2 regions of the Streptomyces sp. NBC_01288 genome follow, and region 1 is predicted to be linked to the other one. Evidence: riboswitches for the same ligand, from Rfam matches in the RefSeq annotation. Region 1 holds a riboswitch; the other holds the start of a gene.

Evidence for each region. Region 1 has a riboswitch for glycine ahead of gcvT (glycine cleavage system aminomethyltransferase GcvT). Riboswitches for the same ligand answer to the same signal wherever they lie in the genome.
Region 2: it holds a riboswitch for glycine, as region 1 does, so the genes downstream of both, gcvP (aminomethyl-transferring glycine dehydrogenase) here and gcvT (glycine cleavage system aminomethyltransferase GcvT) in region 1, are expected to answer to the same signal.

Annotation. Positions count from the first base shown of each region.
Region 1 covers NZ_CP108427.1:3,223,167-3,226,566, reverse strand. The annotation lists gene glyA (serine hydroxymethyltransferase) at 1-193, opposite strand, end outside; gene gcvH (glycine cleavage system protein GcvH) at 210-587, opposite strand; gene gcvT (glycine cleavage system aminomethyltransferase GcvT) at 699-1,826, opposite strand; glycine riboswitch at 1,861-1,970, opposite strand; glycine riboswitch at 1,971-2,084, opposite strand; gene OG194_RS13810 (AAA family ATPase) at 2,234-2,917, shown strand; gene OG194_RS13805 (enhanced serine sensitivity protein SseB) at 2,982-3,400, shown strand, end outside.
Region 2 covers NZ_CP108427.1:8,803,812-8,807,211, reverse strand. The annotation lists gene gcvP (aminomethyl-transferring glycine dehydrogenase) at 1-1,101, opposite strand, end outside; glycine riboswitch at 1,289-1,384, opposite strand; gene OG194_RS39645 (PRC-barrel domain-containing protein) at 1,499-1,870, shown strand; partial or broken gene OG194_RS39640 (DNA polymerase IV) at 2,700-3,400, opposite strand, start outside.

The DNA of each region.
Region 1 (3,400 bases):
AGTAACGACGGCCCGGGTACCCCTCGGCGTACTTGTTGGTGAGGACCGAGCCCTGCGCCTCCATGACCGCGACCGGAGCGAAGTTCTCCGAGGCGATCATCTCCAGCGTGGACTGCTGCCGGCGCAGCTCGGCGTCGACGGCCGCGGCGATGTCCGGGTCGAGCTCGTGCAGGGGCGTGTTCAGTACAGACATGTGGGTGTACGACTCCTCAGCCGGCGGAAAACGCGGTGTACTCGTCGGCGGAGAGCAGGTCGCCCGGCTCCTCCGCGACACGCACCTTGAACAGCCAACCCCCCTCGAAGGGCGCCGAGTTCACCAGTGACGGGTCATTCACCACGTCCTCGTTGATCTCGGTGACCTCGCCGCCGACGGGCGAGTACAGGTCGGACACCGACTTCGTCGACTCCAGCTCACCGCAGGACTCGCCCGCGGTCACCGTGGAGCCGACGTCGGGGAGCTGGGCGTAGACGACATCGCCGAGCGCGTTGGCCGCGAACTCGGTGATGCCGACCGTCGAGACGCCGTCCTCGGCGACCGACAGCCACTCGTGCTCCTTGCTGTAGCGCAGCTGCTGGGGGTTGCTCATGGCCTGAATTCTCCTGTACGCGGGGGAGTGCTGATGAATGGGGTACTACGGAGGACATCGGCGGACAGGGGCGATCCGCCCCGGGTCACAGACGTGACGCTACGACGACTGTCACTTCTCGCGCTTGTAGAACGGCAGCGCCACGACTTCGTACGGCTCGTGACTGCCCCGGATGTCCACGCCGACACCGGTCGTGCCCGGCGCCGCGTGCGCGGCGTCGACGTAGGCCATGGCGATGGGCTTGCCCAGGGTGGGGGAGGGGGCGCCGGAGGTGACCTCGCCGATCACCTGGCCGTCGGCGACGACGGGGTACCCGGCGCGCGGGACCCGGCGGCCCTCGGCGACGAGCCCGACCAGGACGCGCGGCGGCTGCGAGGCGGCGCGCGCGGCGGCGGCCTCCAGGGCGCCCCGCCCGACGAAGTCGCCGTCCTTCTCGAACTTCACGACCCGGCCGAGCCCGGCGTCGAACGGGGTGAGGGAGGTCGACAACTCATGCCCGTACAGCGGCATCCCGGCCTCCAGGCGCAGCGTGTCCCGGCAGGACAGCCCGCACGGGATCAGCCCGACCGACGCCCCGGCCTCGGTCAGCGCCAGCCACAGCTTCTCCGCGTCACCGGGGGACACGAACAGCTCGAAGCCGTCCTCGCCGGTGTACCCGGTGCGCGCGATCAGCGCGGGGACGCCCGCGACCGTACCGGGCAGACCGGCGTAGTACTTCAGGCCGTCGAGGTCCGCGTCGGTGAGCGACTTGAGGATGCCGGGGGACTCGGGACCCTGCACGGCGAGCAGGGCGTACGCGTCACGGTCGTCACGGACGACGGCGTCGAAGCCCTCGGAACGCTCCACCAGCGCGTCCAACACCACCTGCGCGTTGGAGGCGTTGGCGACGACCATGTAGTCGGTCTCTGCGAGCCGGTAGACGATCAGGTCGTCCAGGATGCCGCCGTCGGCCCGGCAGATCATGGTGTAGCGGGCGCGGCCGAGGCCCACGGAGGCGATGTTGCCGACGAGGGCGTAGTTGAGGAGCTGGGCGGCCTGCGGTCCGGTGACCGTGATCTCGCCCATGTGGGAGAGGTCGAAGAGGCCGGCCCTCGTGCGGACGGCGAGGTGTTCGTCGCGCTCCGAGCCGTAGCGCAGCGGCATGTCCCAGCCGGCGAAGTCGGTCATCGTCGCACCGAGCGAGCGGTGCAGCGCGTCGAGCGCGGTGCGGCGCTTCTCAGGGGTGGCGGTACTGCTCATCGGTCGGTCTCCCAAGGCATGACGGCGAGGTCGTTCCTCCCCATCTGTCATCGGGACCTGAGAGGTTCGCCATGACCGCACGCGGGACATGGGTTGCACCTTGGGTGGGACCACCGTCGCCGGCGGCCCGCTTTTCAGATGTGCCTCGCCCGCGCGGTAACGGGGCCTGAGAGATTCAAGGGAGGGACTTGCTCCTTCGGCGCCCCAAGCGACGTACGACTGACGACGTACGACTGGGGACTCTCCCGCGCGGATTCAAGCGGCCGGTATGCAGTTAGGCGGGCACATCATCGCACAGGCTTTGTAACAGGCCTGTGGCCGGACGCGAACGGAACCGCGAGACACCGTGCATTACCTTCTCTTTACGTTCAGTGGGGAGAACCTTTCCTGACCCCGCAGGGAGGACGATCACGGTGACAAGGACCACGGTGTACGCCACGACCTCGGCCGTAGCGCTGCCCAAGCAGCCCTCGGCCCCGGCCAGGGAGGCATGCCCGGCCCGCCCGGTACCGGTCGTCCGCGACCTCCGCGAGCGCGCCGGCCACAGCCCGCACGGACTCCGCTTCGGCCCCCGCGACCTGGTCGTGGTCACCGGCCTGCCCGGCAGCGGCAAGTCCACGCTGATGCGGCGCGCGGTGGCGGGCGGCGCCGGCGTCCGCGTCGACAGCCAGGACACCCGGGACCGCTGGGAAGCCCGCACAGCCGGAGCCCTGCCCTACGCGGTCTACCGCCCCCTGGTCCGCCTCGCCCACTACGCCGGGCTGCACCGCGCGCTGCGTTCCGCGTCCGGAGCCGTCGTGCACGACTGCGGTACGCAGACCTGGGTGCGCGGCTGGCTGGCCCGCGCCGCCGGGCGCCGGGGCGGCACACTGCACCTGGTGTTCCTCGACGTCACCCCGGACACCGCGCTCGACGGCCAGCGCGAGCGGGGCCGCGGGGTCTCGCGCTACGCGTTCCTGCGCCACCGCAGGGCCGCCGCCCGCCTGCTGCGCGAGGTGGAGCGCGGTGATCTGCCCCGGGGCGTCGACTCGGCGATCCTCCTGGACCGGGACGCGGCGGACGTGCTGCGCCGGATCGACTTCGCGGACTGAGCCGCTAGCCTTTTCAGCCACAGCAGGGTTACAGCAGGCGGTTTCACCAGCAGGCGGTAGGTAGATGGACTTCCCGGCGGACTTCCCCGGTCAGGCGTACCCCCACCCGCATCCGCACGGCGGATGGCCGGGCAACGAGCTGGAGGAGGTGCTCTCGGCGTCCCTCGGCATGCCCTCGGCCGGCGGCCGGATCGTCGAGGTGCTCGGCCGCAGCTTCGTCTGGGTCCCGCTCCCCAGCGGCGGCGGCCCGCAGAGCGGCCCCCTGGACCTGCCGACACTGGACATCGAGGGGCAGGCGTTCGTCCCGGTCTTCAGCTCCGAGGAGCAGTTCCGCCAGGTCGTCGGCTCGCATCTGTCGTTCACGATCGCGCCGGCGGTGGAGTTCGCCCGCGGGCTGCCCCCGCAGGTCGGCATCGCGGTGAACCCGGGCGGCATGGTCGGCGTCCCGCTCCCGCCCCTCGCGGTGGCCGAGCTGTGCCGCAT
Region 2 (3,400 bases), 5.6 Mb from region 1:
CGCGATGCCCTTGAGCCCCTCGGGCCCGTGATAGACGGCGTACATCCCGGCCATGACGGCAAGCAGCACCTGGGCGGTACAGATGTTGCTGGTGGCCTTCTCACGGCGGATGTGCTGCTCGCGGGTCTGGAGGGCGAGGCGGTAGGCCCTGTGTCCGTCGGCATCCACGGACACGCCCACGAGCCGCCCGGGCAGGCTGCGCGCGAACTTCTCGTGCACGGCCATGTATCCGGCATGCGGCCCGCCGAAGCCCATCGGCACCCCGAACCGCTGCGTCGTACCGACCGCGATGTCCGCCCCCAGCTCACCCGGCGACTTCAGCAGCGTGAGCGCGAGGAGATCGGCGGCGACGGTGACGAGCGCGCCGAGCTCGTGCGCCTGCTCGATCAGCGGCTTGATGTCGCGTACGGCACCGGAGGCGCCCGGGTACTGCACGAGCACGCCGTTGATCTCCCGCTCGGCGATCCCGGCCGGGATGCCCTCGCTGAGGTCGGCGACGACGACCTCGACACCGGCCGGCTCGGCACGGGTCTCGATCACGGCGATGGTCTGCGGCAACGCGTCCGCGTCGACCAGGAACAGACCCTTCTTGTTCTTCCCCATGCGCCGCGACAGCGCCACGGCCTCGGCGGCGGCGGTCCCCTCGTCGAGCAGGGAGGCACCGGAGGTGGGCAGCCCGGTCAGATCGGCGACCATCGTCTGGAAATTGAGAAGGGCTTCGAGCCGCCCTTGCGAGATCTCCGGCTGATACGGCGTATAGGCCGTGTACCAGGCCGGGTTCTCCATGACGTTGCGCAGGATCACGGGCGGGGTGAAGGTCCCGTAGTACCCGAGCCCGATCATGGAACCGAGGACCTCGTTGCGGTCCGCGAGGGACCGCAGCTCGGCCAGCACCTCGGCTTCGGTACGGGCGCCCGGCAGGTCGAGGGCGTCGGTGTTCTTGATCACATCCGGGACGGCGGCGGCCGTGAGCTCGTCGAGCGAGCCGTAGCCGACCTGCGCGAGCATTTTGGCCCGCGCCTCCTGGTCGGGCCCGATGTGACGCTGCTCGAACGGGATGCCCTGTTCGAGCTCGGAGAGCGGAATGCGAGGAACGGTCATCAGGGAGGCCTCCTGGTCGGACACGACCTTCGAGGGCACCACGACAGCGGGGTGCCGGACGGCCTCCCCCTCTGTCATCTCAACCTGAGAGCTTCACCGGCCACCCGAAGGTCACCGGCTTTCACCGTCGGTGAGAGCGCAAGCCGTCGACACCGTCGCCGACACGCGCCCTGCTTTCCAGAGTGACCTCGTCCGTGCGGTACGTGAGCCTGAGAGATTCCGGGGAGGATTTGCTCCTTCGGCGCCTCCGATGAAGTCTGGAGGACTCTCCCGCACGGGGTCAGCAGCCGTTCGCCAGCCTACCAGCGCGCGTTGAAGCCGAGCTTTCGAGTGGCCACCTTCCTCAATGTGCTCTTTTGTAGTGCTTACGGATGAGTTGCGACCAGGAGGAGGGCCCGTGCAGACCGATATCGATCCGCGCAACCTGATCGGCCGCAAGGCGTTCGACCGCACCGGCGCCAAGATCGGCACCATCGACGAGGTCTACCTCGACGACGCGACCGGCGAACCGGAGTGGGCGGCCATACGCACCGGCCTGTTCTCCAGAGACGCCTTCGTCCCCCTGGAGCCCAGCGAACTGATCGAGGGCACCCTCCACATCCCCTTCGACCGCTCCCTGATCAAGGACGCCCCCGACTTCGGAGTGGGCCGCCACCTCTCCCCGGACCAGGAACTCCAGCTCTACCACCACTACGGCCTCGACGTGGGTCCCCCTCCATCCCTCCCGGACCACGACTTCGGCAAACTGGCGGGCTCGGACGACACGTGAGCGGATTCGGGGGGCGGGGCGTCGCTGGGTCTTGGAGTTTCCGGGGGTGGTGACGCGGCGGGCGCGGTACCCGGGCGTCGTGTGTCCGTGGGCGGCGATACGGCAGGCGGGGTATCCAGGTTTGGCGCCGACAAGGGCGTCGGCGCAGCAAGCGCGACGCCGGAACGCCACGCGTCGCCCGGTGACAGCGACTCGACCTGCGAAACGCCGGGGCTTGGCTCCGCCGACGGCAGCGGCTCAACAGGCCCGATTGGCTCGACATCGGAACCTCGCGCAACCGATGACAGCGGCGCGCCCTGCGGGACACCCGGCCGGCGCCACCTACGGCGTCAGTAAGGAACACGCCACGTCGGCATGCCACGCGCCCGATGCCGACAGCTCGGTCTGCGCCAGCAGCGCGCCCTGCGCAACACCCGAGACGACGCCCCATCGACAACAGCGACTCAACAGGCCCGACACCAGAACCCCGCGCAGCCGACAGCACCGGCTCGCCTTGCGGGACACCGGAGCCCGGCTCCGCCGACGACAACAACCCAGCGGGCCTGACACCAGAACCCCGTGCAACCGATGGCAGCGACTCGACAGGCGGCTCGTCGGGGCCTCAGCTTTCCAGGGGCGTCGGCGCCGCAGGCAAGGCCTCAGGACATCCCGCGGCCGACGCCGACGACCCACCAGGCGAGTCACACGGACCCCGTGCCACCAACGGCGCCACCTCACCCTGCGGGGCATCAGGGCCCGGCTCCACCAACGGCAGCAGCTCGCCCTCCGGTACCGCTGGCGCCGCCAACGGCATCGCCCCCTCAGGCAGATCACCCCGCTCCCGCCCCGCCAAAGGCAACGGTTCCTCCGACGGTTCACCGGAACCTCGCGCCACGGACGCAGGCGCCGCACCCGGCAACACATCAGAACGCCGCGCCACCAACGGCAACGGCTCCGCCAACTCCAGCTCAGGATCATCGGTCCGGAACGTCCGCACCCGCCCCGGCCCCGAATCCTCAGGCGTCTCGAACCGCACGGTGACCCGCCCCAGCCCGCTCCCCTGCACCCACCCGTGCCCGAACCCGGCGTGGCGCACATCGTGCCCCGCGGGCCAGTGCCGCTCCGCGGGCGCCGCCGGCTCCTCGCCCCCCTGCTCCTCGGGGTGCTCCTCCTCAAGAAGATCGGCCCGCTCCCCCGCCGCCTGCGCGAACAGGTCCTCCTGCGTGTAGTCGGCCAGCCCGGAGACCCCCACCCCCAGCAGCCGTACCCCGCCCGTGGTGTCCACGGAGTCCAGCAACCGGGCCGCCGCCTCCCGCACCACCCCCGGATCGTCGGTGGGCCCGCGCAGCGTCTCGGAACGGGTCAGCGTCGAGAAGTCGTAGCGTCGTACCTTCAGCACGATGGTCCGCCCCGACAGCCCGGCCGCCCGCAGCCGCCGCACGCACCGGTCGGCGAGCCGCTGTACCTCCAGGCCGACCCGGGTCCGGTCATGGATGTCCACGTCGTACGTGTCCTCGACCGACACCGACTTGGTCTCCCGCTCGGCCACCA